One region of the Neobacillus sp. OS1-32 genome, then DNA from elsewhere that is predicted to be linked to it. Evidence: a T-box and tRNA genes for the amino acid it is inferred to sense, from the RefSeq annotation. Region 1 holds a T-box; the other holds one or more tRNA genes.
The links. A T-box is a leader RNA that pairs with one kind of tRNA and senses whether it is charged. The one in region 1 lies ahead of RCG24_RS01095 (valine--tRNA ligase), so its partner is inferred to be a tRNA-Val.

Region 1 (16,430 bases):
CACTGGCAAAAAAATAATGCGTTAGAGGAATATAAGTGAGCGGGTTTCAAAGGACCTGCTCCTTCTTTTACGGATTATTTACTTTGCTATTTTGAAAGAAAGAGTTGAGTTCGCATGGATGACTCGAATCGTCTGGAAGCAGTAGCACCTATTCTTCAACAATATCAAGTTGAGCCGTATTTTATTGAAGATTTTGGCACCATTCAAAAGATATATTCAAACAAGGGCATATTTGCTTTAAAAAAGATCTCCCCTGCATGCGGAACTGATTTTATCCGTCATGTTCACTTTTTATATCAAAAAGGGTTTAATCGGATTGTGCCCATTTACCCGACAATGGATGGCAGATATGCGGTGCTGCACGACCATTATCTTTACTATCTGATGCCATGGCTGGCAAACGAAAACCGCGATCCCAAAAGCCGTCAGTTGTTCAGAGAGTTGGCACGGCTCCATTCTCTTTCCGCAAAGGAAATCATGATCAACAAAGAAGAAAGGCTCGAACATTACGAAAAAACAATTCAGCAGCTGGAAAAACATCAAGAATTCTTGAACGGCTTTATCGATGTTTGTGAAAGAAAGACATATATGTCGCCTTTTGAGTTGTTATTTTGCTTATATTACAATGAAATCAGCCAAGCGCTTCGCTTTTCTAAAGCGAAGTTTGAAGAGTGGTATGAAACTACAAAGGAACATGATAAAGCTCGTATGGTCGTTACCCATGGGAAGTTATCAACCGACCATTTTTTGTTTGATGAGCGGGGGTACGGCTATTTTATCAACTTCGAAAATGCGGCCTATGGCTCGCCGATCCATGACCTTTTGCCATATATATCCCGGACGTTAAATACGAGTCCAAGGCGGAGCGATGACACCATTGATTTGCTTTATCATTATTTTAAATATTTTCCCTTCAAAGAAGAAGAAAAACAATTATTTTACAGTTATTTAGCCTATCCGATTCCGTTGATACAAACGGTGGAAAAATATTACCGCAAACAGCGTCGGAAAAATGAATTAAAATATGTCCGCCAGCTGCAGCAGCGCTACTGGCATTTGAAAAATACTGAGTATGTCGTCATGCGGATGACAGAAATTGAAACACAGCAGCAGCAGGCAAACGAGGCACTTGCCCAAGAAGCGAAAGAAGGAGCCCAACAGCAGCAGTAAGTCTGCAGGTTAGGCTCCTTATATGATTTCAAAATAGATGGAAATAGCAATCACGATAAAAAAGGACAACAATAAGACATCAAAAATGGTCGGCAGAAAAATCGTGCGGATGAACTGGAAAATAATAAAGGGAATGATTAATTGTCCGCTCCATTTACGAAACGTTCGAAACCAGGGACGGTATTTATATTTCTGTAAATTCCTCAACCGATAACCTCCCCTTTCCCAAGTTATTATAGTTTATGTATATTCCCAAGTTGTGTGCACATTTCCGAAAACAGCATATCGTATAAAAAACAATAAATTTGGCCAACATGATTGACGTAACCAGCTCTTTTGGATAGTATAAACAATATAACTGAAAACTAAAGCAGTGACAGGGAAGAGTACGATGCCACCCTGCTTCAAGAGAGGGAAATCAATTGCTGGAAGATTTCCTAAGCAGAACATCGGAAGGTCGCCCAAGAGCTTCTTCTGTGAAAAGGATCCATACTGGACTGAGTAATGGAAGACGGATGAAATCCGTTATCTGTTGAAGTGCCAATCAAGTACTTGATTGGAAAAAAGGTGGTACCGCGAAGCAAACTCCATTCGTCCTTTTATGACGATTGGGGTTTTTTTACGTTGATGGCAATCATTAAAGGAGGTAAATGTTAGATGGAAACACAAGAAGTGAAGATGTCCACCAAATACGATCCGCAAACGATTGAAAAAGGTCGTTATCAGTGGTGGCTTGAAGGGAAATTTTTTGAAGCCAAGGATGATGAATCAAAACAGCCCTATACCATTGTGATCCCGCCGCCGAATGTTACCGGGAAACTGCATTTAGGTCATGCCTGGGATACAACCCTGCAGGATATCATCACCCGGATGAAGCGAATGCAGGGCTACGATGTTCTCTGGCTGCCCGGTATGGACCATGCCGGAATTGCAACACAGGCGAAGGTTGAGGCTAAGCTCCGCAGCGAAGGTAAAAGCCGTTATGACCTCGGCCGGGAAAAGTTTGTCGAAGAAACGTGGAAGTGGAAGGAAGAGTATGCTTCCCACATCCGCCAACAGTGGGCAAAATTAGGCTTAGGGCTCGATTATTCGCGCGAACGGTTTACGCTTGATGAAGGACTGTCAAAGGCGGTTCGTGAGGTATTTGTTACCCTTTATAAGAAAGGGTTGATTTACCGCGGCGAATATATCATTAACTGGGACCCCTCAACGAAAACGGCACTTTCTGACATTGAGGTTATTTACAAGGACGTTCAAGGTGCCTTTTATCATATGAGATATCCGTTAGCAGATGGATCAGGTACGATTGAAATTGCGACAACACGACCGGAAACAATGCTTGGGGATACAGCCGTTGCCGTTCATCCCGACGATGAACGTTATCAGCATTTAATTGGGAAAACGGTGATCCTGCCGATCGTTGGCCGGGAAATTCCAATTGTGGCCGACGATTATGTCGATATGGACTTTGGTTCTGGGGCGGTAAAAATTACTCCGGCACATGACCCGAACGACTTTGAAGTCGGTAACCGCCACAATCTGGAGCGCATTCTGGTAATGAATGAAGACGGAACGATGAATGAAAAGGCCGGCAAATATCAAGGGTTAGACCGCTTTGAATGCCGCAAGCAAATTGTAAAGGACCTGCAAGAGCTTGGCGTGTTATTTAAAATAGAAGACCATCTTCATTCTGTTGGCCACTCGGAGCGCAGCGGTGCTGTTGTCGAACCGTATTTGTCGACGCAATGGTTTGTCAAAATGAAGCCGCTCGCAGAAGCTGCGATTGAATGGCAAAAGAAAGAAAACAAGGTTCACTTTGTCCCGGACCGCTTTGAAAAGACCTATCTGCACTGGATGGAAAATATCCGTGATTGGTGCATTTCGAGACAATTATGGTGGGGGCACCGGATTCCGGCATGGTATCACAAGAAAACGGGTGAAGTGTATGTTGGACATGAAGCACCTGCCGATAGCGAAAATTGGGAACAGGACAAGGATGTTTTAGATACATGGTTTAGTTCCGCTTTATGGCCATTCTCGACAATGGGCTGGCCTGACACGGAAACGGCAGATTTTAAGCGCTATTTCCCGACAGATGTACTCGTAACCGGTTATGATATCATTTTCTTCTGGGTTTCGCGGATGATTTTCCAATCGATCGAATTCACAAGTGAACGGCCATTTAAGGACGTTCTCATTCATGGCCTAGTCCGGGATGAACAAGGAAGGAAAATGAGTAAATCGCTTGGTAATGGGGTCGATCCGATGGAGGTCATTGACCAATATGGCGCCGATGCCTTGCGTTATTTCTTATCGACCGGAACATCGCCGGGGCAGGACTTGCGTTATAGTACGGAAAAGGTTGAAGCAGTCTGGAATTTTGCTAATAAAATATGGAATGCCTCCCGCTTCGCTTTGATGAATATGAATGGCTTAACGTATGATGAGATTGATTTCAGCGGCGAAAAGTCGGTCGCCGACAAGTGGATCTTAACGCGCTTGAATGAAACAATTGACCATGTCACAAAGCTTTCTGACCGCTATGAGTTTGGGGAAGTCGGCCGTGCTCTTTATAACTTCATTTGGGATGACCTCTGCGACTGGTATATTGAGATGGCAAAGCTGCCGTTGTATGGCGAAGATGAAACGGCCAAGAAAACAACACGTTCAGTCCTGGCCTACGTATTGGATCAAACAATGCGCCTGTTGCATCCATTCATGCCGTTTATTACGGAAGAAATTTGGCAGAATCTGCCGCATTCAGGTGAGTCGATTACAGTAGCAAAATGGCCGGAAGTAAGACCGGAACTGTCAGATGACGACGCTGCCAAGGAAATGAAGCTGTTAATGGAAATGATTCGATCTGTCCGAAATATCCGGGCGGAGGTAAATACACCGTTAAGCAAAAAAATCAAAATGCTTGTAAAAGCAAAGGACGAAGTGATTCTCAATGCTATTGAGAAAAATCGGGCCTACATCGAGCGGTTCTGTAATCCGGAAACATTACAAATGGGCACAGATATTGACATCCCGGAAAAGGCCATGACCTCAGTTATTACCGGCGTTGAAATCATTCTTCCGCTTGAGGGATTAATCAATATTGACGAGGAAATGGCCCGGCTTGAAAAAGAATTAGATAAACTGAATAAAGAAGTCGACAGAGTACAAAAGAAACTAAGCAATGAAGGCTTTATCAAAAAGGCACCTGAAAAGGTGATCGCTGAAGAACGAGCCAAGGAGAAAGACTATCTGGAAAAGAGAGATATCGTGATGGCTCGTATTCAAGAACTACGCGGCTAAAAATAATTGAGGCGGATCCATCTGAAGGATTCGTCTCACCTTTATTTTAAAAAGAATATTGGGGGTGGCCGGAATGTTTACAACCTATGAAGAAGCCCTGGAGTGGATTCATGGGCGGCTAAGACTTGGCATTAAGCCTGGATTAAAACGGATGGAATGGATGATGGCAAGGCTCGGGTTTCCGGAAGAAAATCTGAAAATGGTGCATATCGGCGGGACAAACGGGAAAGGATCAACGGTAGCCTTTTTACGCTCAATACTCCAGGAGGCTGGCTATACTGTCGGGACGTTTACTTCTCCCTATATTGAACATTTTAATGAACGGATCAGTATCAATGGGAAACCCATCAGCGACGAAGAAATCCTAAATTTAACAAATATCATTCTACCGTTAGCAGAGCAATTGGAGGAAACAGAGCTTGGTGGTCCAACAGAGTTCGAAGTGATCACGGCAATGTCGTTTTATTATTTTGCCCATCATCCAAAAGTAGATGTCGTTCTTTATGAGGTAGGCTTGGGCGGCCGCTTTGATTCGACCAATATTATTCAACCGCTGGTCTCGATCATTACGAATATCGGCCTTGACCATACCAATATCCTTGGCGACACATATGAAGAAATCGCGTTTGAAAAAGCAGGTATTATTAAAAAAGCTACCCCGGTTTTTACAGCAGTTAAACATCCGGGGGCATTAAAGGTGATGAAAGACCAGGCGAATATAATGGAAGCGCCGCTTTATCACTTAGGTGAAGATTTTATCATTAGCGATCACCACTCGATGATAAAAGGGGAAGTCTTTACGCTTCAAACTGCAACAGAAACTTTGAAACAGCTGGAAATCAGCATGATTGGTCAGCATCAAACGGAAAATGCGGCGTTAGCCATTTGCACGGCCCAATATTTAAATCAGGCCGGCTTGTATAAAATCACGGAGCGGGATATACGAAAAGGATTAACGCATACTTATTGGCCGGGAAGATTTGAAATTCTCTCGGAGCTTCCGTTGGTAATCATTGATGGGGCGCATAATGATGAAGGCATTACCACGTTAGTACATGAATTATCATCGCGTTTTTCTGACCGTACGATCCACGTAGTGTTTGCAGCGTTAAAGGATAAAAAATACGACAAAATGATCGCCCAGCTGGATAAAGTGGCCAGCCAGATTACATTTGTCAATTTCGATTATCCACGGGCGGCAAAAGCCGAAGACTTTTTGAAAATCAGTCAATCAGCCAATAAAACAGCGGTAGATGATTGGAAAACGTACCTTTCTGAAGAGATACAAGACCTTAAGGGCAGCGACATGCTGGTTATTACAGGCTCACTCTATTTTATTTCAGAAGTTAAACCATTTTTATGTTGTTATTTGAAAAATAAGACAATTTCACTGTGACAAGCTTCTTAATATTTGTTAAAATTAATTTATCTTGAATTAATAACATTTTGAAAAGGGGGGCTTTAGATGAAAATTAATCCACTTTTGAAAAGAATTATTTATCTATCGTGGATCATTGTGGTTCCAGCCGGTTTATGGTTTACCTATAAAACTTACCCCCCTCATTTTTCCGGTAATTGGCCTGATTTATTGGCATTTTTCTTGCTAACATTGGTGGTTGCGGCGATGCCGATCGTCATCAATAATATGTTTATTTTTTTAATTCAGTGGGTGGCTTTAGCTACCTTTTTAAAATTTGGCTTGTTTTTTGAGATTATTTTTGCCCAGTTTGCGGTTGTCGTGGTCCTGTTAAGGTCACATGTTTATCGCCGGGAAGAGTTTTTCCGATATCCGCTAAATTTAAATATGTTTTTTGCGGTCTCATTCTTCAGCGGGATTATTTATTATACTCTTGGTGGTGAAGTGGCGCCAACATTGAGCGGTAACCTAAGCGCCATTTGGCTCGCTGTTGTTTATTCATTTGCTAACTATGGAATCAATCAAATTATCATTTCACTTCATCTTCATTTTATTTATAAAACATCATTTTGGGGGAAGGACTTCTTTGTCGAAACGATTTCAACGATCATCACCTTCCCGATTGGGATTGTATTATATATTTTATACAACCAGGTTGGCATACTAGCACTCTTATTTGTTGGAGTTCCGTTTATTAGCGTGTCAATTATTTTCAATCTCTATTATTCCAGTCAAAAGATCAATGAATACTTGCAAAAAGCAGCTGAAATCGGCCATCAGATGGCCGAGCGTCTGAATGAAAACGATGTGATTCATTTATTTATCCAAAAGCTTAGTGAAATGCTGCCAGTCGATTATGCTTATATTTTAGAATCAGAGGGGGAAGAGCCTAGATTGCTCCGCCGCATGGAAAATGGAACGGTTCTGCCGAATGAAATGAAATCAATGAAAAAAACGGAAGGCATCAGCGGCTTAGTATGGCAGAGCGGAAAAGCCCATCTTTTCAATAAAAAGCAGGAATGGAAGCAGTATGAAACCGGTAATATTCCTTCAAATGCTGAGAGTATTTTAGCTGTTCCCATCGAAAGAAGTAACAAAATAATTGGCGTCCTAATTCTCGCATCCAATCAAAAACGTGCCTATGAAAAATATCAACTGATGATTCTCGAAATTCTTTGCTCATCCTTCGCGGTTGCGATGGAAAATGCCAAGCACTATGAGCAAACAAAGCGGCAGAGTGAACGTTGCCCGCTAACGAAATTATATAATTACCGTTATTTCGAAAATGTGTTGATGGATGAATTCGATAAATTGCTCCATTTTAAACGGCAGCAGCTTGGCTTAATTATCCTGGATATTGACCATTTTAAAACGATTAACGATACCTATGGCCACCAAAGTGGAAATGAAATCCTCATCGAATTGGCAACTAGAATTTGTAAACTAGTAGGTGACCGGGGGACAGTGGCCCGTTATGGGGGCGAGGAATTTGTTGTCCTTTTGCCAGACCTGTCGAAACAAGAAGCTTTTCAGTTGGCCGAACTGATGAGGCAGTCGATCGGAAATTGGCCTTTCGTTTTACGCCAGTCCTTGGATCAAAGAGAACATCAGGTGCCGATTACCGTTTCCATTGGCGTTGCTGTGGCACCTGAGGATGCCGAAGATGCCCTTGCATTAATTCGCCATGCCGACAGAGCGCTTTATGTCGGCGCAAAACGGGCCGGACGGAACCGGGTCGCGGAGTATTCGACTTGTTAACCGGCTTCTATTATATATATAGTTTTTCAAAAAGGTCGATTCACTGAATCGATCTTTTTGACTTTTTCTTTTGATTATGTTTGATTTCGAAATATTGGGTATTTTATAAAAAAGTCTCATTCTTCAATAAAAAAATTCATTTTATAATGATTATTAATTTGATATACTACTAGTAGAAGGAAAATAGGAAAATAGCATCATTTATATAAAGAAAAAAATCTATTTATAGGAAGGAGGAATCATTTATGAAAAGAATCTATGCATTATTTGGATTACTTCTACTAATGGTAATATTCAGCATACCGAATAAGTCCTTTGCCCAATCAAACAATCCGCCAAAGGTAGATTTTAGTGTAAATCCATCACAAAATGTAATTGTTAAACCACAAGATCAAAATGCATTGGGCAATCTCGATGTTCACTTAACACCGTCCGGAAAGTCAACGAATGTAAATCGTGACCCGATAGATGTTATATTTATTTTTGATAAATCGGGGTCTATGGATGAATCAGGGAAGAATCCGCAAAAATTTAAAAGCGCCAAAAATGCCATGGCTGAGGCTGTCAGTTATTTCAAAAAAAATGCAGGTCCAAATGATCGGTTTGCTTTTATTTCTTTTAGTTCGGATGTAGAACAGGTAGTAAATTTTTCTCCGACAACGATAAATGAAGGATTGGATAAAATTAATCAGACGGCCCAATCACTTACAGCAAAAGGCGGAACGAACTATACGCAGTCATTTGAAAAAGCAATTGAGCTACTGGATGGATCGCAAAACAATAAATACATTATCTTTTTGACGGATGGTGAACCTACTTTTTCCATCTTTAATGAAAAAATGACCTATAATAAACAAGTACAGGTAGGTACGAAAACTGAATGTGTCCTAGGTATCTTATTTTGTAGTGAAAAACCTGTTTATGAAACAAAACAAGTTACTGAGGATGTTCCTGTGCACTATGAATTATATGGTTCCGGTAAAAGCATGACAAACAAAGTGTATTATGAATTAAATGGAACCAGATATAATAAGAGCATGTCGGTTGCAGCAACTGTAAACAATATCAGAAGTCATGGAGTCTCAATGGCCAATAAACTAGCGGAGAAAAATATTAAGCTATTTTCCATTGGTTTCGGCAGTGATTCTGAAGTGGATATGGCCTATTTGCGTGAGCTTTCATCGAAAACTGGGGTTACCGCACGACAAGCTAATACAGATAATATTTCTGGTATTTTCCAAGATATTTCAAAAGATGTTGCCACTCCTGCGATTGATGGGGAAGTATCAGTCGATCTAAGTAAGTTTAACGGAAAAGTAAGTTTAGTAGACGGAACAGACGCAAGACTTGAAGGAAATACGGCTATTTATAAATTCAACTTTAATTTTCCATTCAATCAAGAGGTTAATCAATCAAAAGATATCAGCTTCCCATTTAGTTTTTCGGAAACAGGTACGTATACGTTCGATAATATTTATATGACTTACCGAAACCTTGATGGTTCTATTGTCACACTCAAACATGACCCAGTTACAATCGAGGTTAAACCAGATGCACCACCAGGCTTTAAAGGCTCAATGACATTAAATGGAGTTACGAATACCGTTGATAATTTAATCAAAATTTCAAACGTTAAACAAACAACGAACCAATTTAATGTGACCTATAGTTTGTCTCCATATGGGCTTATAAATAATACCGTTAAGGGAACATTAAGCAATTTGAGAATTATACAACCATTGCCTGAAGGTATTTCTTTAATCCCGTCAACAGGTATTAAACTTATTACTTATAATGGCAAACCAGCAGCGCAGATTGATCTATCTCAGACTATCAATTATGAAAATGGGGCTTTTAGTCCAACCCAAGTTCCTGCGGTTCTTAAATTACAAGCTGATTGGGCACTGAGTAATACCGTGATGCCAAAAGCCATTTTGCAATTTAAAGATAGCCGGTTTACGCAAACACAAGAGACCTCTATTCCTGCCTCCAATCAGGTTATTAATATGAAGGTTAGATTGAATCAGTTTCCTGATATCATATATGAGGGAGATTCGTTTGGAATCATTACAAAAATAAATGATACATTAAAGAACACAATTTCCCAAACAGATTTTCCAAATAATTATGGTTTGAAAAATAAACCTGTTAAGGAAATGGTTTTCGGTCAAGATGGTACATCGATCATCATTACCTATTTTGATGACGAAACAGCAACCATCTATTTAAAACCTGATTTTGAGCTCAAAGGAAAAGACACCGGTAAGCAATATAATTCCGGGGATACAGCCAATGAGTTTGTCGATGTGAAATTATCAAAACTGATTCCGGGTAAAGAAGTGAAGTATTACTACTCGATTAATCAACAGCCATGGGTAGAATTTAATCCGAATGAGGTTATTCCTATAACAAAATCAGGAGATAATACTATCACGATTAAAGCTGAAGGCGGGTTTGCTTTAGATAATCAGCCGATTACAAAAACCATTAAGATTATAAAGAAAATTGAATCTGTCTCAGTTGCCCCGAATCCAATTGAGGTTGAAGTAGGTACATCGGTTGAATTCGCTGTGACGATTCTTCCAAATGATGCAACCAATAAAGACGTAACGATTTCGATAGATAATAAGGAAATCGCAGACTTATTGGAAGCAAATCGAATAATCGGTGTAAAGGAAGGAAATACTGAATTAATAATTAAAACAACAGATGGTTCCGATATTACCGTTACGGTTCCGATCCATGTAAAAGATCCATATATCGCCTTAAAGGAAATTAAATTTAAAAAGGCTGTATTTAAAATTCGTAAGAATGATAAGATCCCAGTCGAAGATTTACTGATTTTCAATCCAGCCAATGCCACCAATAAGGCGATAGCTGATGTAACAACCACAATGAAAGACAAAGTGGCGGTTACAAAAGAAAATGGAACTTGGTATATTATCGCTAAAGACATCGGTTATTCAACGGTAAAGGCAACGGCAGTGAAACAAAAAGACGGCAGCGAGCCAAGTGATTCCGCATTATTCGAAGTAGTAAACGACGATCAGTCGTCCGATGATAATGGAGTAGACGGCGCAGGCCGCTGGTAATAAAAAACTCGTTCCCTATGTTCGGGAACGAGTTTTTTACTCTACAATTAATTCATCTGAATAGATTTGCAGTTGATCAATAATCGGCAATGCATCAATTCTTTGCAGGAGGATGTCGCTATTATAATTGACAATAAAACGAGAATACATATCTGTTTGAGTCAGACTTGGTGGTAAATCATCTATTTTTGTGACTTCGCCTCGAATTGCATTGATCTCTAGCCTGTCCTTGGCAAACAGGCCGCCATCAATATAAAAGAGCGAACCAACACCATAGAGGATGGCATTCGATTCCGTATAGAAAAAGGCTTTTAAAGGTTTAATCGTATTTTCTTTCTCAGGTAAATAAGGTTTTGCACTTTCTTTAGAAGGTTGGAAATTTTTAAATTCATTGATCCTTGTAATCGTTAACTTACCATTGGCTAATAAGATTAATTGTTTCTCATTATCATTGGCACCTAGGATATTTACATTTGAAATGTTGGCTGTATGATCGACATAGACAACCGAGTTAAAAATGACCGCATCATTTTCACTGGTTACGGTACTGGCAGCTAATTCATCATCGCCATTAATAGTCAGCGAGCCGGCTGTCACAATGTTCTTGTTGATTTTTATAGAAGTATCAACTGGCTTAATCATAATATTGTTACCAGCTAGAATATCGGCATTTACGATAATGTCATTATTTGCGCTGGCTCCCATATTTAATTTATTTCCACAAATGACTACACCATTTACTTCCACTTGTCCGCTATTTCCACTGGATTCAATATCTATATTGTTTGCACCAGCGATATTTCCATTTAGCAGAATCGTACCGCCAAAGTTAACAATATGAATATCACCAGTCACATAAATATTGCTTAAGTTAATATTTTGATAGCTTACAATATAAAGATCTCCTTTTACAACGAGCTGTTGTTTTAATGTAATATCATTACCACTGCTCATAATAACCAAGTCACCATTGACGCTGATCGGATCATCTATAGGCGGTGTGCTTCCCATAATATAGCTTCCCTTCGCTGTAGTACCTCCATTTGGCAGATTAACCGGGGCATCTTTCCTATCAATTCCGAAATCAGATAGCGGCCGATTATTTTCCGTGTATTGAGCATTAATCCGATCCAGCAAATCTGTTTGAAAAGCACCCCGATCCCCGTCCCAGGACAATCCTAAACCACCTTCCACAAGTATATCATTCATTTGATTATCGAATGATTCCCGAAAATTAATATTAATAAATTGACTGTCATTCTTAAGTTCAGGAATTTCTCCTTTATAAAAATGCTCCTTTTCCTTTACAATTGGCAGTAAATTTGCCGTCGAACTATAGAGATCCCCATTAATGGAAGGCATCGGTGTAGCGGATGTTTTATCAGATCCATCTCTAAGCTGATAATTCGCATTTTCACTGATCGTTAATTGATTAGCATAAACATTCCCGTAAATATTCGGTGAACCGTTTAACACCAGACCGAAATCATTCCCTTCACCGTAAGAGCCAACGGCATATTTTAAAAAGCTCGGCAGCGGGGAGAGAATAAAGCATTTGCGAATTGTTCGCTGAATTTTACCCTCATTCTTGTTTGGATTTTTCGTGACAAGCACAATCTCAAACACTCTCGTAAAATCATTGTCCTTGTTAATCTGATAACTAGAAAACTTGCTTAAATCGTTAACACAGGAGCCAGACGATCCAATAATTTCAGAAGCGCTCGCGCCGCTTTCATCCACGAGACTAAGGCATTCTATTTTTGCTTTTTCGTTGTCTGTTATTTTAGTTAATGAATCTTTTAAGAGCTCTTGAAGCTTTGGATCGAATGTAGGATCAATCGTTGTTTGCCCGCCTGATCGCGTCATATACGATTTTAGCGATAGGGTATTTAGTTTATTCGTAATATTGGTTGTAATGTCACCAACCACTTTTATGGCGTTATAAGATACATCAATATCCGTTTTTCGGTTTTCTGTCCGTTTTGTACCACTGATTGAGGAGGAAATGATCGCCAAACCGATGATGGTAAATACTAATGATATGAGAAGTACGGTTATCAGTGCGTTCCCCTTTTGGTTATGAATCAATGAAACTTCCCCCCTTAAAAGCCAAATTGACTTGTTAATTTGAAAGGTTTTTCCAATCGACTATGATTTAATTCTAATTCAATCTTGACCATCCCCGCCTTACAGCCTCCATCAGCTGGTTGCGAATGGTCCTGATTGTCATTACATGTATAGGTCATGTTGACATTGCTAAAGTGCGAAATATCATCAAATCTTTTTCCGTCGATCTCAAGTATTTGATTTCCATCCGCATCTTTCAGAAACGTAATGATTTTACTCGTAGTCGTATCAGTATCTCGATCTTCATGCTGTTTGACTTCATAAAAGCTTCTCTTATCTACTTGTTGGATTTTGGTGTATTGATTATCAACCAGTTCAATGCAGTTGTTCCCACACTTCTTTACCTCATCAAAGGGATAGGAATAGAAGGTGTTCATGATCATGGTGACAGCATAATCAGCATCATCCCGGAGTTGTCCTTCAATTTGAATTTTATTGTAAAGCTTTAATCCTGATGTGAGCACACCATAAATAACCGGCAAAACGATCATTAAAAGTGTGAAAACGGCCAATAATTCAATTAGCGTAATTCCCTTTTCATCGAATATCTTCACTTTTTAAAGCCCCTTTGAGTTCGGTCGAATCTGGTTTTTTATTAACTTCCCACCCAACTTTTACTGCTAATGGAATCATAAAGGATTGATTATCCTCATCTGTAGAAGTAATCGTTACATTGTAGTCGATAGACGGTAGTTCAATATGATGCTAAACTTCCGGTTAATCGTGAAATAGTGAAAACACAGGGAAAGAAGGGTATTCTTGTTAAAGTATACCGGTACAAGGTTGATGAGGATGGAAATACCCTCGAAAAAACGCTGCTTGCGGAAGATTTCTATCTCCCGATAAATCGGCTTGTGTTTCATAGTTTATTAGTAAACGAGCAGCAAACTTCAGAAACGAACGCGGACGGAACAGTTACCGGAACAGAGAACGCTGATACAGGAAATAACGGAACGAAAAACGGCAATAAAGAAAATGGAAATTCAGCGGATTCTTCTAACGAAACGGATCAAAAGACCGGGAAGGGTCAGAGTAATCAGGGGACAAAAAATTCTGATCAAACCACAAATGAAGCTAGAAACTCTGGTGATTTATGGGGAAAACCGAATGAAGCTGCAAAATAAGAAAAAAAGCAGGGGTTATGATGATTCAAACGCGAAAGAGGCTTGGAGATTTACTGATTGAAGCAGGATTAATTACCGAAGAACAATTACAAATGGCCTTAAAAGATAAAAATCCAAAACAAAAAATTGGAGACGTCTTGATCCAAAAAGGGTTTATAACGGAACAGCAGTTGATTGAGGTTTTGGAGTTCCAACTGGGAATTCCTCATATTACCTTATACCGCTATCCTTTTGACCCAAGCCTTTTTTCCCTTGTTCCAAAAGAAATAGCCAAAAGGCGGCTAATTATTCCGTTGAAAAAAGAAGGGGAAAAGCTCTTAGTTGCCATGGCGGATCCAATGGATTTTATTACGATCGATGACTTAAGGCTATCGACGGGATTTCATATTGAGACGGCCATTGCCACTAAAGACGATATTCTTCGGGCAATAAACAAGTATTATGACATGGATGAGGGGTTTGAAGATTTATTACTTGACCGTGAGCCGTCTGTCCAATCAGAGGAAGAAAAAATTGTTGATAAGGATTCACCCATTGTTAAACTGGTGAATCAAATCATTTCCAATGCTGCAACGGCAAAGGCCAGCGATATTCATATTGATCCACATGATACGAAAGTTGTTATTCGAAATCGGATTGACGGTGTTTTAAGAACAGAAAGAAGTCTGCCAAAACATATGCAAAGTGTTTTGACAGCAAGAATTAAGATTATGGCGAACATGGATATAACCGAACATCGGATTCCTCAAGATGGGCGGATCAAGATGAATCTCGATTTTCATCCAATTGATATTCGTGTCTCCACTTTGCCTACTATTTATGGTGAAAAAATTGTTTTACGATTATTGGATTTAGGATCGGCCTTAAACGATCTTAATAGTTTGGGATTTAATAAAGTAAATTTAAATAGATTTATCCGATTAATTGAAAAACCGACTGGTATTATTCTCATAACTGGACCAACCGGATCAGGAAAATCATCAACCCTTTATGCTGCCTTGAATCGATTAAATAGTGAAGAGGTCAATATTATTACGGTTGAAGATCCTGTTGAATACCAGCTTGAAGGAATTAATCAAATTCAAGTGAATTCGAATGTTGGCTTGACATTTGCGGCCGGTCTGCGCTCTATTTTGCGTCAGGATCCCAACATTATTATGGTTGGGGAAATTAGGGATACAGAAACAGCAGAAGTTGCCATTCGTGCCTCGTTAACTGGTCACCTTGTTCTAAGCACACTTCATACGAATGATTCTCTTGGCTCGATTACCCGTTTAATCGACATGGGGGTAGAACCATTTATGGTGGCCTCTTCTATTAGCGGAATCGTGGCGCAGCGGCTGGTGAGAAGAGTGTGCCGCGATTGTGCCGAAGTACAGCAACCGACAAAGCGGGAAATTGAGATTTTTGCCAGAAGAGGGTTGAAAATTGACCAAGTTACCCGCGGGAAAGGTTGTGCTTCCTGTAATATGACGGGGTATAAGGGCAGGATTGGGATTCATGAAGTGTTAGTGATGGATGATCGGATGCGGCGGGTCATTATGAATGGCGAGCCGTTTTCGAGACTTCGCGAATTAGCCTTGGAAAATAAAACAATTTTTTTAATTGATGATGGTCTATTAAAAGTAAAACAAGGAATTACCACCACTGAAGAAGTTTTAAGAGTGGCCATCCCTGATTAGGAGTTTTCAAAATGAAGAGTAAAATTGACCTTCTGCTTAAAGCCGGGTTTGATGTAAAGGCATCGGATATTCATTTGACAGTTGGGGTTCCGCCGATTGTAAGAATCAATGGTGAATTAAAAAGACTTGGCAAAGAGCCGCTAACTCCTGTTGATACCGAAGAAATGGCAAAGGCAATTGTCCCCAGCGGGATGTGGGAAAGATTTAAGGAAAAAGGAGAGCTTGATTTTTCTTATGGACTGCCAGGGGTCTCAAGGTTCAGGGTCAATGCCTACTTTCAACGTACCTGTATCGCGATGGCGATTCGCGTGATTCCAACACGGATTCCCACACTTGACGAACTGGACTTGCCAGCTATCATCAAAAAAATTGCTGATCGCCCACATGGACTCGTGCTGGTAACCGGTCCTACGGGCAGTGGAAAATCGACGACATTGGCGGCATTGCTAAATTTTATGAATCAAACACAGAGAAAACATATCGTCACGCTGGAGGATCCGATTGAATATTTACATAAGCATGGAAACTGTATTATTGACCAGCGGGAGGTAGGGTTTGATACGGAAACCTTTGCGAATGGATTAAGGGCAGCGTTAAGGCAGGATCCCGATGTTATTCTGGTTGGTGAGATGCGGGATTTGGAAACGATCCAAACGGCCATTACGGCAGCTGAAACGGGGCATTTGGTTTTGGGAACATTACATACATCCAGTGCACCAGCAACGATTAACCGCATTATCGACGTATTCCCGCCTTCACA
Region 2 (16,430 bases), 1.7 Mb from region 1:
TATTGGCAAATATCAGCGGGCAGGAAGAAGCGATTGACATTGCTAAAAAGATCATGAAAGCATTAGCGGCACCCGTTATTATTCAGGGCTGCAAACTTCACATCTCGGCAAGTATTGGAATTTCTTTCTTCCCTCAAGATGGTACAGATGTTGAAAGTTTAATCAGACATGCTGACCGGGCGATGTACCGAATTAAAAAGCAAGGTAAGAATAATTATGGCATTTACTCAACCTATGAAGATGACAACATGGCCAACCCAATTGTGCTTGAGAATGATTTGCGGAAGGCTTTAGAAAGAAATGAGTTTGTCGTTTATTATCAGCCCAAAATTGACGTGGAGCGAGAAATGATATCAGGGGTTGAGGCGTTAGTAAGATGGGAGCATCCGAAAAAAGGCCTGATTACACCGATTCATTTTATTCCGTTAGCTGAAGAAACGGGTCTAATTCTGCAGATTGGGGAATATGTTCTCCGCCAAGCTTGTCAACAATGTGTTCAGTGGCAGCGTCTGGGCTTACCGCCAATACCTGTTTCTGTTAATTTATCAATCGGGCAGTTTATGCAGTCAAACCTGATTAGCAATATTCAAAGAATTATGAATGAGACGGGGATTCAACCGGAATTGTTAGAGTTTGAAATTACCGAAAGTATGTCGATGAATTTAGAACGCTCAATTGAAATTTTATCGGAGTTGAAAAAGCTGGGTGTTCATATTAGCGTTGATGATTTTGGCACTGGTTATAGTTCATTGAATTATTTGCGGCAACTGCCGATTGATACGGTAAAAATTGATAAGTCGTTCATGAAGGGAATACCAAATGACCGAAACAACGAGGCTATTGTCGCTACGATTATCAATATGGCTCATAATTTAAATTTAACGGTTACCGCTGAAGGTGTCGAAACGTTTGACCAAGTTCAATACTTGCGTAAGCATAATTGCGACAATATTCAAGGCTTTTACTTTAGAAGACCGCTGCCGGCAGAAGTTTTCGAACAAGAATTTCAACATATTTTAAATGATATTCAAAAGGTAACCAAGATCCCGATTTAGCAGTTATAGGTTGATACTTAAGGCTTTCAGATCTCTTATTTTCTGTTTAAAAAATGGAACGATTATAATTCTACTTGGCAAAATGGATAAAAACATATTGACATTGTACGGAAATTAAATATAATTAGAAATGTACTTAATAAGAGATCTGTTAGCTCAGCTGGGAGAGCGCAACCTTGACAGGGTTGAGGTCGGGGGTTCGAACCCCTCACAGGTCATCAAGACGGTAGAATCGTTGATATAAAGCGGTTTCTACCGTCTTTTATTTCCATAGATTTTGCTAATATCTCTTACAGAAAAGTAGAGAAACTAATTCGGGAAAATATAGTAAGGAGAAATTTACTTATCGTGAGCAAGTCCGAGTGAAAAGAGTTGACGGGTAAATTTTGAAAATGGACGGGTAAAGGACCAAAATCGACGGGTAAAGTTCCAATTTTGACGGGTAAAATTAGAAAAATGACGAGTAAACAAAGCTTTACTCTTGTATAATTAGTTTGGTTTTGTTATTATTTATTCAATTCAATAGGATTTCCTTCGGGGTCGGGTGCAATTCCCAACCGGCGGTGATGAGGCATGCCTCTTAGTCCGTGACCCGGATTCATAGATCATATGAAAACGGTGGATTTGGTGAAATTCCAAAGCCGACAGTAAAAGTCTGGATGGGAGAAGGAAAAGCAAATTGTGCAAAAATGCTATTTTTTGACGTTTATTTGTTATGCGCTTTTTTCTCCCTTGCCGAAATAGGTAAGGGAGATTTGTTTGTTTGGAGAGATTTATTATGAAAGGGGAACATTTTTTTTGAAATGAATGATCATGAATATATGAACCTTGCTCTTTCACTTGCACGCGCCACTTTAGGTCAAACAAGTCCTAACCCGAGTGTAGGGGCAGTGTTAGTGAAGAATGGTCAATTGGTGGGAACTGGTGCACATTTGAAATCCGGCACTCCCCATGCAGAAGTTCACGCTATCCATGAAGCTGGAAGTTCTGCTGAGGGGGCCATTATGTATGTTACACTTGAACCATGTAGCCACCAAGGGAAAACACCTCCATGTGCTGACCTCATTATCAATACAGGCATTCGTAAGGTCTTTGTAGCAACTCTAGATCCAAATCCTCTTGTCGCAGGCAAAGGCGTTGAGAAGCTAACAAAAGCGGGTATCGAGGTTGAGGTGGGATTATGCCAAGAAGAAGCGATCCAGCTCAATGAAAAGTTTTTTCATTTTATTCAAACAAACACTCCATTCATAACAATTAAAGCAGGCATTTCATTAGACGGTAAAATAGCAGCGAAATCAGGAGACAGTAAGTGGATTACCTCTCCTGAGTCACGACAAGATGTCCATCATCTTCGTCATGAGCATGATGGAATACTAGTAGGAATCAACACCATCTTACAGGATAACCCTCTCTTAACCACCAGAAGACCCCAAGGTGGAATTAATCCCATTCGAATTGTATTGGACACGAAATTAAAAATTCCAGTGTCTGCAAATGTCGTCCAAGATCGCTCTGCGAGAACCATCATTTTTACAGGAAACCAGATTGATTTAGAAAAGAAAAAAGAACTTGAAAGGCTTGATGTAACCATTATTTCTCAAGAAAGCTCCACTCTTTCTTTGAAGGAAGTACTGAAGACATTAGGGGAGCAGCAGATTATATCCGTACTTGTAGAAGGCGGGTCGGAAATTCATGCTTCATTCATCGAGGAAAATGCTTTTCAACAAATCATTACCTATGTTGCTCCAAAAATTATTGGCGGCAGAGATGCTTTTTCTTTTGTTGGAGGAATTGGTCCTGAACTTGTGAAGTTAGGAAAACAACTACGCTTTACAGAGATTAAACAGCTGGGACCAGATATAAAAATAACGGCAAAACCTCTTAAAGGGGAGGAAAGCGAAGAATGTTTACCGGAATCATTGAAGAATTAGGAACCATTCAAGGGATAAAGTCCCAAGGGAGCACACTCGTCCTAAATATTAAGGCAAAGAAGGTCTTAGAAGATATAAAGCTTGGAGATAGTATCTCAGTAAATGGTGTCTGCTTGACCGTAACGGAGTTTACCCATGCTTCATTTTTTTTGGATGTGATGCCCGAAACCTTTCACAGCACTTCTCTAGCTCACCTGCAGCAAGGCTCACTCGTTAATCTAGAAAGGGCCATGAGTTCCAATGGACGTTTTGGAGGTCACTTTGTTACGGGCCATGTTGACACGGTTGGACAAATTGTTAAAAGAGAACGAAAAGAAAATGCGATATATATTGACATTCAATATCCTAATGAATTCAATCATCTTGCTCTGTATAAAGGTTCTATTGCACTTGATGGCACTTCCTTAACTATATTTGGGACATCCGATAATCAATTGACCGTGTCGATCATCCCTCATACGGCAAAGGAAAGTGTCCTTGGTATGAAAAAGGTTGGGGACAAGGTTAATATCGAATTTGATATGATCGGCAAGTATCTACATTCCTTTTTTGAAAGGAAAAACCCGCACAATCATAAAGCTAGTATTTCAATGGATTTTCTCAAAGAAAATGGATTTATGTAAATCGGAAGGAGTAATAGCATGATATTCCATAAAATAGAGGATGCATTAGAAGATTTAAAGGCAGGAAAGGTGATTATTGTTTGTGATGATGAGGATCGTGAAAACGAGGGAGATTTTGTGGGGCTGGGTGAGTTTGCGACGCCAAACATGATTAACTTTATGGCTAAAGAGGGCAGAGGACTTATTTGTGTTCCCATTTCTGAGTCATTTGCAGACAGACTGGAACTAAAGCCAATGGTCGAAGTCAACACAGAAAGTCACGAGACAGCCTTTACTGTTAGTATTGATCATATTGAAACGACCACAGGTATTAGTGCATTTGAGAGAGCATTGACCGTTCAAAAATTACTTGATGAGGACGCTCTTCCAAGTGATTTCAGACGACCTGGGCATATTTTTCCGCTTGTGTCGAAGGAAGGCGGAGTGTTACGGCGTGCTGGTCATACAGAAGCTGCCATCGATTTAGCTAGATTAGCAGAATCAAAAGCAGTAGCTGTGATTTGTGAGGTCATGAATGATGATGGAACAATGGCGCGAGTGGACGACTTAATAGAGGTTGCGAGAAAGTTTGATTTAAAAATGATTACAATCAAAGATTTAATTGAGTATCGACTTGAGCATGACACATTAATAGATAGGGAAGTGGAAATCAGTCTTCCTACTGAATACGGGGACTTTAGAGCTATCGGGTTTACGAGTAAAAGTGATGGCAAAGAGCATGTTGCCCTTGTAAAAGGGGAGATTCGTGCAGAAGAGCCTATCCTTTTAAGAGTACATTCAGAATGCTTAACGGGGGATGTGTTTGGCTCTAATCGTTGTGATTGTGGCCCCCAGCTTCATGCAGCTCTTTCTCAAATTAATAAGGAAGGGAAAGGCATCCTTCTGTATATGAGACAAGAAGGAAGAGGGATTGGTCTCATCAATAAATTAAAAGCGTATAAACTTCAAGAAGAAGGTTACGACACGGTTGAAGCGAACCATAAACTAGGTTTCAAAGCCGATTTACGTGATTATGGAGTTGGTGCTCAAATCTTACGAAATCTTGGAGTGAAAAAGATGCGTTTATTAACCAATAACCCGCGAAAAATAACAGGTCTTGCCGGGTACGGCTTAGAGGTAGTCGAACGTGTTCCTCTGCAAATGCCACCCAAAAAAGAAAATGAACAATATTTAAAAACAAAACAAGAAAAACTTGGACATTTATTAACTTTTTAAAGGAGTGGAATATAATGATGAAAAAAGTATTGGAAGGAAACTTAATTGGTACAGGTCTGAAAATTGGGATTGTGGTTTCGCGATTCAATGAGTTTATTACGAGCAAATTACTGGCTGGAGCAGAAGATGCCCTTAAGAGACATGGGGTCAATGAGGACGATGTGACAGTCGTGTGGGTACCAGGAGCTTTTGAAATTCCTCTTGCAGCAAAAAAATTAGCAGACCAAGGTGGCTTTGATGCAATTATTACACTAGGAACAGTCATAAGAGGAGCTACGCCGCATTTTGAATATGTAAGCAGTGAAGTAGCCAAAGGTGTAGCAAATATAGGGATGCAAACTGGAATCCCGATTATGTTTGGTGTCCTAACCACTGAGTCAATCGAACAAGCTATCGAACGTGCAGGGACAAAAGCAGGAAATAAAGGCTACGAAGCAGCTGTTGGAGCAATAGAAATGGGTAATCTTTATAAAAACTTCAACTAAGGTTACTACATATATTTTAGCTGTCAACTCAGTTTAAATTCCGAACGTGTCAAAAAATTAGTATTACTTGCACCGGTTATGAGTTTCGCAACATTAAATTGGAAATTCCCGTTTAAATTATTTCCGGCATTATGGTTTAAAAATTCAATTGCAATACGGAATTTATATAACTGGATGTTTGCAAAGCAAAATAGCCCCAATGAAATATTATATGAGCAATTTTTGTTAGGCTATAAATATGGAAAAATTCATCTTCGTGTAGTGCCAAAAGTCTTTACTAAAGAAGAACTTGCAAGTTTAAAGGCGGAAACATTACTATTAATTGGTGAGCAAGAAGTGGTTTATTCGTCCATAAAAAAGGCAATCGATCATGCTACTGCTATTCCGCAAATCACAGCAAAATTAATCCCAAATTGTTCACATTGTCTTCCCGCTGAGCAACAGGAAATGGTTAATATTTGGTCAATGAATTTTTATCATAAAAATGATCCTATCCTAAGCGGCTTTAGCTCTTTACTCCATAGGGCGCTAAGGTCGTTTTATCGTTTTTGACGTTTTAGTATCTAATTTTAATATCTTTTACCGTAATAAGTGTACTTTTCTTATTGATTCAGCCTTTTAAAGGATATGTATATGACCCTTGCTGTGGCTGCGGAGGGATGTTTGTCCAATCTTATGAAGATTAGCCCCCATGTTATTCAAAAAGCCTTCAACAAAGAATGACAATTTTGTAGTTTTGCAGTAATCGTAGACATTGTTTTCACCACCTTTCATTAACTATATATTACCATATTTTTAGTGAAAGCTTAAATGACCAAAAAAATAGAGTAAGGAGGGGCAGGGTGGAAGTTTCAGATACTTGATATGGTACAAAATCTTACGATTTTAAATGTACCACCGTATCTGACGGCAATTCCTCCCCCATTTATCGTATGGTTTATTTATCTCAAGGAGCAATGCTGGAAATTGAAGATTTGGACAAGTTAAAACAAGTGTTTATCGATCACGGTTGGACCTGGTTAACGGCGTTAAATATGATGTTGTTTTCGTTATTACACTATCCGTGCGGAACTACCCTATTAAATATTTATAAAGAAACCAAAAGTAAGAAGTGGACGTTTATGTCATTTGCGATCCCAACAGTGATTGCCATTGGCATCACATTCCTGACAGCTACTATTGCCCGGCTATCCGGGTGGGTTTAGGAAACTAAAAACATTTTGAACATTTGAAAGCTGCCATAGGATTGGCAGCTTTCAAAAATTCTATTGGCTTAAATCATTTGGGCTGAAATATTCACAATTCAACCTCTTTCATTGCAAAACGAAGTTCGTTATTATTATTTAATAGTTTTAAATTCCTCCATAGTTTTATCAATTTTTACTTGGGTTTCTTCAACTATTTTTTGTAAGATTTCCGTAATTTGGGTAACCTTAGATACTTCGTTTGTAATATTTTTTATATTAGAATTTACTCCTTCTATGGCCTCATTGGAGTTATTAGCTAATTTACGAACTTCATCTGCGACAACTGCAAACCCCCGTCCGTGGACCCGGCTCTTGCTGCTTCAATAGCTGCAATATTCATTAGCTGACCTTAAAGTGAATATCATTTTAAAACGTTTTTAAAATGACATTCTAGTTCATTCTATTTAAATGTTAGTCTTAATGCAACTGTTTAGTATGTTGTCCGGCGCCATTTGAAATGGCGCCGGACATAATTTTAGTTTTGGCAAGGCTGAAAGACTATTAATCTCTATATCTGTGTTTACCCAACTTTTTAAAAGTATATGGGATCGGTAAAAATGTTTTGTTATCTCAAAAGAAGAGTATTTATTTCTCAGCGGTTCCTACCCTCGAACCTCCAAAAACTCGATTTTTCCAAAGTATTTTTTCTACTTTGAATTTGTGTAGTGACAAATGAAGGCGGTGATACGCAAGGAACACTTAGAGGAATCAATTGTAAAATGGTTGATTCAACAAGAATAATATGAACAGTATAAGGAAACCTAAAAACATAGGGAGGTGCTTTAAATGGATTCTGTACATAATGCAAAACTAACTTCAGCTGAAATCTCAGCTCTATGGTCGCAATACCTAAATGAAACCGCAAGCCTTTGTATTCACAATCACATGATGGAACATCTGGAGGATAGAGATATTAGGGGTGCTTTTGAATACGCTATTTCCCTTAGTCTCAAACATTTAGACAAAATTAAGGAGTTCTTAACAGGTGAAGGTTTTCCCATTCCTGTAGGATTTTCTGAAAAGGACTGGACACCAAACGCTCCACGTCTGTTTTCAGATGTATTATGTTTGAATTATTTGAACATTATGTCTATCCATGGTTGTCATGGATACGCCGGAGCTATCACAACAAGCACCCGATATGATATACGTGAATATTTTACAGGGTGCAACGCATCTGCAGTCGAGCTATGCAACAAGACAAAAGATATTCTATTAGAAAAGGGACTTTACTATCGCCCTCCAGTGCTTACACCACCTAAACAAGCTGAATTTGTGAAAAATGATAACTTTTTGGCAGGTGGATGGTTAGAGGAAAAAAGACCTTTAAGTTGCATTGAAATTACAGATATTTACTTTAATTTAAAGAAAAGTATACTAGGAAAAGCCATCGGAGTTGCCTTTTCTCAAGTCGCTCAGTCGAAACAGGTTCAAAAGTTTTTGCACCCGGCAGTGAATATGACTACCAAACACATTGATATGTTTGTTGACCTTTTAAACAAAGAAAGCTTGCCTGCCCCTTCTATCTTGGATGCCAAGGTCGACGGTTTATTTTACAATAATTTTCTCTGCAAACTGCTAATCAGCTGAAAACCTTTTTGAAGACAGGCTTCGACTAACTTTTTACTTGTATACCAGCTGTTGACCAGGACATAAACTTGTTCATCATCACTAGCTGGAGCGCTGTTGTGAGCGAAGGGATAACGCTGGTTTTACCCCAATCTCCGATCACAAATACTCGCTAATGGGCATCCATCACAAATAGGGGCTTTTTTGCAATGCTCTTTCGCATGTTCAACGAGTAAAGCATGAAATTCGTTAAACATCGCCAAATCCCTTGGTAATGCCCGTTCAACCTCTAATCTGAACGAGTCATATGATTTTGGCAGATTAATACCAAGACGAAAAAATATCCGTCTGGCATAGGCATCTGCCACAAATACAGGTTGGTCAAATGCATAGAGCAGGATTACATCGGCTGTTTCCGAACCAATCCCTTTAACAGCTAAAAGTTCATCACGCAGTTCATTACAATCTTTCATTTTTATCTGACTGAGATCATATTCATAGGCCTTCAACCATTCCATAAATGCTTTTATCCGCTGTGCTTTCATTTTGAAAAAACCGCTCGGTCTAATTAGTTCAGCAAGTTCATCAAATGATAGTTTTTCAATTTTAGCAGGAGATAAGAACGGCTTTAAATTACTCAGTGCTTTCTCCACATTACGCCAACTTGTGTTTTGGACCAAAATCGCCCCAATCATCATTTCAAAGGCAGTCTTTGCCGGCCACCAGCCTTGTGGGCCGTAGTATCGATATAATTTCTCGTAAATTATTTGATAATCGTGAACCATTTCATCACCATTCCAGCATGTGTAGAAATATCTTAAACTGCTCATATAAAATAGTATAATGGAAATAAGAAAAAATTAAATGGAGGATGTTATGAAATCACAAGAGAAAACTCTCATTTATTGGTCAATTATGAACTATAAAGATTGGAATCTATATCTGGCGGCAACGCCAAAAGGCCTCTGCTATGTCGGTTCTCCGAACAAACCATTTGAAGAATTAGCAGAGTGGATAAAAAAGCATATCCCCAATAGTACACTTATAGAGGATAGCGATAGATTGCAACCATATGCGCGTGAACTTAGTGAATATCTTGAGGGAAAGCGAAAGGACTTTACGATTAAAAGTGATTACCATGGAACCAAGTTTCAACAGGCTGTCTGGAATGCACTATGTGAAATTCCCTATGGAGAAACGAAATCATATTCCGATATCGCCAACCTGATCAATAAGCCCTCTGCAGTTCGGGCAGTTGGTGCAGCCATTGGCGCGAATCCAGTATTAATGACCGTTCCATGTCATCGTGTTATTGGAAAGGATGGAAAACTGACAGGTTTTCGCGGCGGCCTGAATATGAAGGAACGACTATTAAATTTAGAGCGGCAGAGCAAATAAACTTGATTTCGGTCAAGTTTATTTTTCTATATTCAAGGTCAGACATCAAACATTTATTAAAAAAATGAAACTATTAGGTATTTTTATCGTATAATCATGTTGTAACGATTTACATAAATGGAATTAGGGGTGTTGTTAAATGGAAATACAAAAAGAGATACAAAAAAAGAAAGAAAGCCCTTCGTTATTTGGTATGTTTACCAGCCCTGGGATTCAGTTTGAAAGAATTAGAGAGAATCCTAAAAAATGGCTGCCACTTACCATTGTTAGCATTCTTTATGCAGTGGGAATGTTTTTTATGGCGGCAACCATGGATGTGCAAATGTTAATCGACCAAGGACTTACGAAAGAACAGGCGGAAATAGCATTGGGAGTTACGAAAATAACCGTTGTGGTAACAGGAGTATTAACGCCGGTCATCACGATTTTAGTCAGCAGTGTCATTCAGTTGCTTATTTCCAAATTTGGCAGTTCTTCGGTCTCATTTAAACAGCTATTTTCGATGAACACCTATATCATGATAATCGGTGCTGTTGGGGTTATCTTAAATACGGCCATCAGGTATGCCGTTGGCGGAAATCCGGAAATATATATTACCAGTTTGGCAGGTTTATTGAATTCTGAAAAAGCCGGTGTACTTGGGTCTATAGAAGTGTTTTCGATTTGGTCAACCATTTTAACGGCAATCGGGCTTCATAAAACAGCAGGGCTTTCCAAAGGGCTGGCTTGGACTATTGCGATCATTTTCTTCTTGGTTGGCATTGGGTTCGCCTTAGTCGGAACTGCTCTCCAAGGAGCGCCGAAACTATAATGAAAAAGAAACTTTGGATTGGCATCAGTGTTGTCAGTGTCATTATTATTATGATTGCAATTAGTGTCTATCGGCAGGTTTTTGCCGATGGGCCCGCCGTTAAAACAGTCAAGCTTAAGCAGGAGGAAATTTCTTCGCTGCTAATGATTCCCGGAACCGTAAAGCTGGAGGAAGAGCAAGTGATTTATCCTTCACCTGATAAAGGAGAAATAAAGAAACTGCTAATTAAAGAGGGACAGAAAGTAAAGAAGGGAACAGTTTTGGCAGAGCTGGAGAACCCACAGCTTGAACTCGAAAGGGAACAAAATAAAATATCGATAGAATCAGCTTATTTAAAAATAGACCGGATTGAAAAACAAATTGACCAATTAAACGATAAAGAAGAAACATTGAGTAAACAAGTTGGTAAAAAGGAAGCTAAAAAACAGTTAAAGCCAGAATATGATCAATTAGATATGGATAAGAAGCTGGCTGAACTAGATTTGAAGCAAGCAGAGATTCAGCAGGATTTACTTAATAAAAAGCAAAATGATTTGGAACTGAAAAGTACGATGGATGGTATCGTGTTAACAGCAGAAAAAACGGAGCCAAATTCCAGCCAAGGTAGTGCCGCTCAACCAATCATACATATTGGAAAACTGGAGGGAATGACTGTCACTGGGCTCTTGTCAGAGTACGATACATTAAAAGTTCAAAAAGGTCAAAACGTTTCCTTGCGTTCAGATGCCGTCCCTGATAAAAAGTGGCAAGGAAAAATTACTGAAATCTCTATTTTGCCAGAGAAGGATCAAGCAAGTACGCAAGGAGGCAGTCAAGCCGTCCAATACCCGGTTAAAGTGAAAATTGATGGTGACGTTAGCGGGTTAAAGCCAGGATTCCAACTTATTATGGAAATTGAAACAGAGAAAAAATCCGCCTTTGTTCTTCCTAGTGATGCCGTTCAGGATGATGGCGATCAGCCGTTTGTTTTTCTGATTAAGGATGGCAAAGCCCAAAAGCAAACGGTCAAGACAGGGATTATCTCGGGAAATAAAATCGAAATTCTTAGCGGGGTATCCAAGGATGACCTTGTGATTTTGAGCGGTTCGAAAAAATTAAAGGATGGGATGGAAGTGACGGTAAAATGATTCAGCTTGAATCCATCACCAGATCCTTTGCCCTTGGAAAAGAACAAATCCGCGTATTAAATGATATTAGTCTCACGATTGCCGAGGGCGAATTTGTCGCCATTATGGGCCCCTCTGGTTCAGGTAAGTCAACATTAATGAATATTATCGGCTGCTTGGACAAACCCAGCTCGGGCGAATATTATTTAGGCGGTGAAAATGTATCCGGCTATAGCGAAAATGAGCTGGCAAGGGTTCGAAATCAATCGATTGGTTTTGTTTTTCAACAATTTCATCTGCTGCCGCGGCTGACCGCATTAAAAAATGTCGAACTTCCGATGATCTACGCCGGAGTGAGCAAAGCTGAAAGGCAAGAAAGGGCCGAAGAGGCGTTAACCAAAATGGGCTTGCGAGATCGAATGGATCACCTGCCAAATGCTTTATCCGGCGGGCAAAAACAGCGTGTCGCGATTGCCAGAGCAATCGTCAATAAACCAAAGCTTATTTTGGCGGATGAGCCTACAGGAGCACTAGATACAAAAACAAGCATATCGATTATGGAGCAATTTCAGGAATTGAACAGTGAGGGTGTTACGATCGTTGTTGTTACCCATGAACCTGAAGTAGCAGAATATGCAAATCGGACGATTATGGTAAGAGACGGAAGGCTTCAGTCCGCTTCAGCGGCAGATGGGAGGTAGACCATATGAGTTTTTTTGAAAATCTTATGATGGCATTGAGTTCCCTAAAAGCTCATAAAATGCGCAGTATTTTAACAATGTTAGGGATTATCATTGGTGTCGGTGCCGTCATTATCGTTGTCGCGATTGGACAGGGCGGGGAAGCGATGCTAAAGACTCAAATTACCGGATCAGGTAATACAATGGAAATGTTCTACCAGCCATCTGATGAAGAAATGCGTGCCAATCCGAATATATTTTTGGAGGCCCCATTTAAACAGGAAGATATTCGTGCTTTGGAACAAATTCCAGAAGTGAAAAGGGTCGTGGCCTCCAGTACCAAAATGTCTGCAGCAAAGTTCAAGGAAAAATCAGTAGATATTTCTTCGACAGGGATTAACAAGGCCTATTTGCAAATAAATGAATTGAATGTAGCAAAAGGAAGAAGTTTTTCGGCAGCTGATTTTCTTGGAGGCAGCCGGGTTGGTCTGATTAGCAATAAATTACAAGAAGAACTGTTTAAAGGGAAAAATGCTGTTGGAAAAATCATTTTGGTCGCTAATCAGCCGATTGAGATCATTGGTGTTTTAGAAAAGCCGACTGGTCTCCTTGCTTTTGGCTCGATGGAGATTTATCTGCCGTTTCAAACATGGAAAATTATCTATGGCAGCAGTGATTATACTCAAGTCACTCTTCAGGCGGCATCTGCGGAACAGCTGCAAACTGCTGGAAAGAAGGCCGCTAATCTTTTGAATAAAATGCATAATACGGAAAAATCGTATCAGGTTATTAATATGGAGGAAATTGCTCAAGGAATTGGTCAGGTGACTAGAATTATGACCTTGATCATCGGCAGTATTGCCGGTATTTCTCTATTTGTAGGCGGAATTGGTGTCATGAACATCATGCTCGTGTCGGTAACAGAACGCACGCGGGAGATTGGTATCCGCATGGCACTTGGTGCGACGAGAGGTCAGGTGCTAACTCAATTCCTTATCGAATCAATGACACTTACTCTTATTGGCGGGATGATTGGGATATTGCTTGGCTGGGGAGTATCAGAAGTGGTAAGTCTCTTCGCCGGCTGGCCGTCCTTAATATCCTGGGAAGTCGTTGTCGGCGGCGTCCTGTTTTCGATGGTGATCGGAGTCGTCTTTGGCATTTTACCAGCAAACAAAGCGGCTAAACTTGATCCGATTGAATCACTAAGATATGAATAAGCAAGAAAAGCGCAGGCGCTAGGCGCACCTCGAAAAAGCTGTCGCTTTTCCTTCGTGCGATGTCTATGCTGCCAAGCGTTCCTTGGGGAGCTTGACACAAAACTCTTGACCAAAGATAGCGGGTTTACGTTATCTTTGGTTTTTTTCATTTCTTAATCTACCTTCGAAATGTATATTGCAAGAATAAGTTACAAAATCTAAATTTTAACGGAGGTGAAATGGATGAAAAAACTGCTATATGGTGCAATTTGTATGATATTATTTGTTTCTCTGACCGCTTGTGGAGGGGGGACAGATAAGGACACGACTAAAAATAATGACACCACCAATAAAACGGAACAGAATGATTCGGCAACAAATACGGCTGCAGATGGAGAGAAAGTATTTCAAGGGACCTGTGCTGCTTGTCATGGGAATGACCTAAAAAGCGGATATGCCCCTGACTTGGACAAAATTGGCTCAAAATTATCAAAAAATGATATTGTTAAAATCATTCACAATGGAAAAGGACAAATGCCTAAGCAAAATCTTTCAGATGCCGACGCTAATGCCGTGGCAGCCTGGCTTGCAGCCAAAAAATAAGCGAATGAAAAACCAGATTAGCTAAAATATCTGGTTTTTCATTTTCTTGGTAAACTATTTTAGTTTGTCAATTACTTCACATTAAGAGCTAGCGTTCAAAACATCTTTGATCGATTAAGCGAAAATATTGAACATTTTGGGAAAAATGTAGAACCGGCTTGAAAACCCTTGAAAAGAATGAGATGGTTTGTATAAATAACATGATAAAGTGTGGTCAATATGATAAAGAAACGAATTCGCCATTTAGGCCGGTTACGTGAAATTGTAAATGCCTTTACTCGTCATGGCTTCGGTTATTTAATGAAGGAATTGGGGCTTCTGGACCTTTTATCCGTACCGAAAAGGCTGTTTCTCCAAGGAAGCGAGACAATCGAGGTACTCTCGACAGGTGAACGGATTAGAATGTTTTTAGAAGAACTTGGGCCAACCTTTATAAAAATTGGCCAAATTGCCAGTACAAGACCAGATATTATTCCCTTAGACATTATTCAAGAACTGGTAAAGCTGCAGGATAAGGTCTCCGCATTTCCTTTTGCTGAAGTAAAAAAAATTATTGAAGAAGAGTTAGCTGATTCTTTGGAGAATTCATTCAGGGAATTTCAGGAAACCCCTATTGCCGCTGCATCGATTGGGCAGGTTCATTATGCCGTGCTGCCCGCAGGGGAACAAGTCGCAGTTAAGGTTCAACGCCCGAAGCTGAAACACTTGATTGAAACGGATTTGGAAATTTTAAAGGAATTGGCCAGGCTGGCTGATTCTCGTTTAGAATGGGCAAGAAGATATCAAGTTCGTGACATTGTTGACGAGTTGGCCATGTCGATTAGGCGGGAATTGGACTTTGAAATGGAAGCACGCAATACGGAAAAAATAGCTGCCAAGTTCAAAAACAATCCAAAAGTGGTCATTCCCAAGGTTTTCTGGGATTATACCTCAGCGAAAGTTTTAACTATGGAATTTATCGACGGAATTACCCTAAATGAGGAGGAAAAGCTTCAAAAACTAGGTTACGACAGCAAAGTCTTAGGAGAAACAGTGGTCAATACCATCCTTCAACAAATATTAATTGATGGCTTTTTCCACGGTGACCCGCATCCCGGAAATTTATTAGTATTACCAAATGGAGCCATTGCCTTTTTGGATTTTGGCATTGTCGGCCGATTAAGTCCGGAAATGCGGGACCATGTCGCCTCATTTGTTATTGCGTTGATGAGACAAAATACCGATGAAGTCCTTCAGGCAATATCATCCATGGGGGTGGTGCCTGATGATGTCAATTACGAGCAATTAAGAATGGATGTTGACCTTTTACGAGAAAAATATAGCGATCTATCTTTTAAGAATATGAAAATTGGTCAGACGATAACAGATTTATTTTCAGTTGCTTTTCAATATAAAATTAAATTGCCGACAGACTTAACGATATTAGGTAAAACCCTGTTAACGATGGAGGGTGTGGTCGAAAAGCTAGATCCTGATTTAAGTATTATCAAAATTGCCGAACCGTTTGGGAAGCGGTTAATAATGGAACGATATCGGCCTAAAACGATTATCGACAAAGTCTGGAGACGAATCAATGAGTATGGAGAAATGATCCTCGAATGGCCGAAAACCATTAATGAAATATCCGCTATAATGAAAAAAGGTAGAGTAAAAATTGAACTGACAACTCCAGAACTGAATCAATTTATTCAAAGACTGAACATCATTAGTAACCGGATTTCTTTTAGTATCACGTTACTGTCTTTTAGTATTATTATGGCCGGGGTCATTATCGGGACCTCATTGTCAGGACAAACCCCAATATTACTAAACAAAATACCGGTGGTAGAAATCGGTTTTGTGATTGCCACAGGAATGTTTCTCTGGCTTTTATTTTCTATTTTCAAGTCGGGGAAATTCTGAATTTGATTCTCCAGCTAATAAAGTAAGCTGCTTGAGATGGTTTCTTACAACTATGATATTTGTCATAGTTGGGACATGACAAGTATGTCTGCAAATTTTGCTTTCTTTTTTTTATAATGTGAGTTATCAAATAGAGGAAGGAAAATTGTTAAAGATGAATGAAAAACAAAAATTATTAAGGAAGCAAATGGCTCCTTATGAGAAGTCAAATATACTGGCGAGCGTCTGGCAGATCCTTAATACAATTGTGCCCTTTTTTGTTTTATGGTTTTTGAGTTACAAAAGTCTCTCCATTTCGTATCTACTCACTTTTTCATTGGCTGTTGTCGCAGCAGGGTTTCTCGTGCGGACCTTTATCATTTTTCATGATTGCTGTCACTATTCATTTTTTAAAAATCGTACTGCCAATAAAATACTTGGAACATTAACAGGGATCCTCACATTCTTTCCTTTTAGTCAATGGCAGCATGACCACTCTGTCCATCATGCTACAAGCAGCAATTTAGATAAACGGGGAACCGGTGACATTTGGATGCTTACGGTGGAGGAATATTTGCAAGCTTCCCCTTTGAAAAAATGGCAATATCGCTTGTACCGTAATCCATT

Region 2: it has a tRNA-Val gene. The T-box ahead of RCG24_RS01095 (valine--tRNA ligase) is inferred to sense a tRNA for this amino acid. The anticodon was not compared.

Annotation. Positions count from the first base shown of each region.
Region 1 is NZ_CP133263.1:204,710-221,139, forward strand. It holds gene spoVID (stage VI sporulation protein D) at 1-17, shown strand, start outside; gene ysxE (spore coat protein YsxE) at 115-1,170, shown strand; gene RCG24_RS01090 (hypothetical protein) at 1,189-1,377, opposite strand; T-box leader at 1,535-1,772, shown strand; gene RCG24_RS01095 (valine--tRNA ligase) at 1,828-4,470, shown strand; gene RCG24_RS01100 (bifunctional folylpolyglutamate synthase/dihydrofolate synthase) at 4,544-5,866, shown strand; gene RCG24_RS01105 (sensor domain-containing diguanylate cyclase) at 5,936-7,645, shown strand; gene RCG24_RS01110 (VWA domain-containing protein) at 7,891-10,737, shown strand; gene RCG24_RS01115 (hypothetical protein) at 10,774-12,825, opposite strand; gene RCG24_RS01120 (PilW family protein) at 12,840-13,418, opposite strand; partial or broken gene RCG24_RS01125 (hypothetical protein) at 13,563-13,988, shown strand; gene RCG24_RS01130 (GspE/PulE family protein) at 14,006-15,670, shown strand; gene RCG24_RS01135 (type IV pilus twitching motility protein PilT) at 15,682-16,430, shown strand, end outside.
Region 2 is NZ_CP133263.1:1,859,368-1,875,797, reverse strand. It holds gene RCG24_RS09505 (EAL domain-containing protein) at 1-1,055, shown strand, start outside; tRNA gene RCG24_RS09500 (tRNA-Val) at 1,201-1,273, shown strand; FMN riboswitch at 1,582-1,730, shown strand; gene ribD (bifunctional diaminohydroxyphosphoribosylaminopyrimidine deaminase/5-amino-6-(5-phosphoribosylamino)uracil reductase RibD) at 1,859-2,986, shown strand; gene ribE (riboflavin synthase) at 2,959-3,609, shown strand; gene RCG24_RS09485 (bifunctional 3,4-dihydroxy-2-butanone-4-phosphate synthase/GTP cyclohydrolase II) at 3,631-4,824, shown strand; gene ribE (6,7-dimethyl-8-ribityllumazine synthase) at 4,842-5,309, shown strand; gene RCG24_RS09475 (alpha/beta fold hydrolase) at 5,388-5,861, shown strand; gene RCG24_RS09470 (N-6 DNA methylase) at 5,876-5,995, shown strand; partial or broken gene RCG24_RS09465 (ferrous iron transporter B) at 6,230-6,514, shown strand; partial or broken gene RCG24_RS21275 (chemotaxis protein) at 6,649-6,798, opposite strand; partial or broken gene RCG24_RS21270 (methyl-accepting chemotaxis protein) at 6,807-6,887, opposite strand; gene RCG24_RS09460 (DUF3231 family protein) at 7,343-8,146, shown strand; gene RCG24_RS09455 (endonuclease III domain-containing protein) at 8,269-8,955, opposite strand; gene RCG24_RS09450 (methylated-DNA--[protein]-cysteine S-methyltransferase) at 9,002-9,523, shown strand; gene RCG24_RS09445 (YknW family membrane protein) at 9,663-10,334, shown strand; gene RCG24_RS09440 (efflux RND transporter periplasmic adaptor subunit) at 10,334-11,461, shown strand; gene RCG24_RS09435 (ABC transporter ATP-binding protein) at 11,458-12,141, shown strand; gene RCG24_RS09430 (ABC transporter permease) at 12,147-13,340, shown strand; gene cccB (cytochrome c551) at 13,563-13,922, shown strand; gene RCG24_RS09420 (ABC1 kinase family protein) at 14,142-15,824, shown strand; gene RCG24_RS09415 (Delta(5) desaturase DesA) at 15,979-16,430, shown strand, end outside.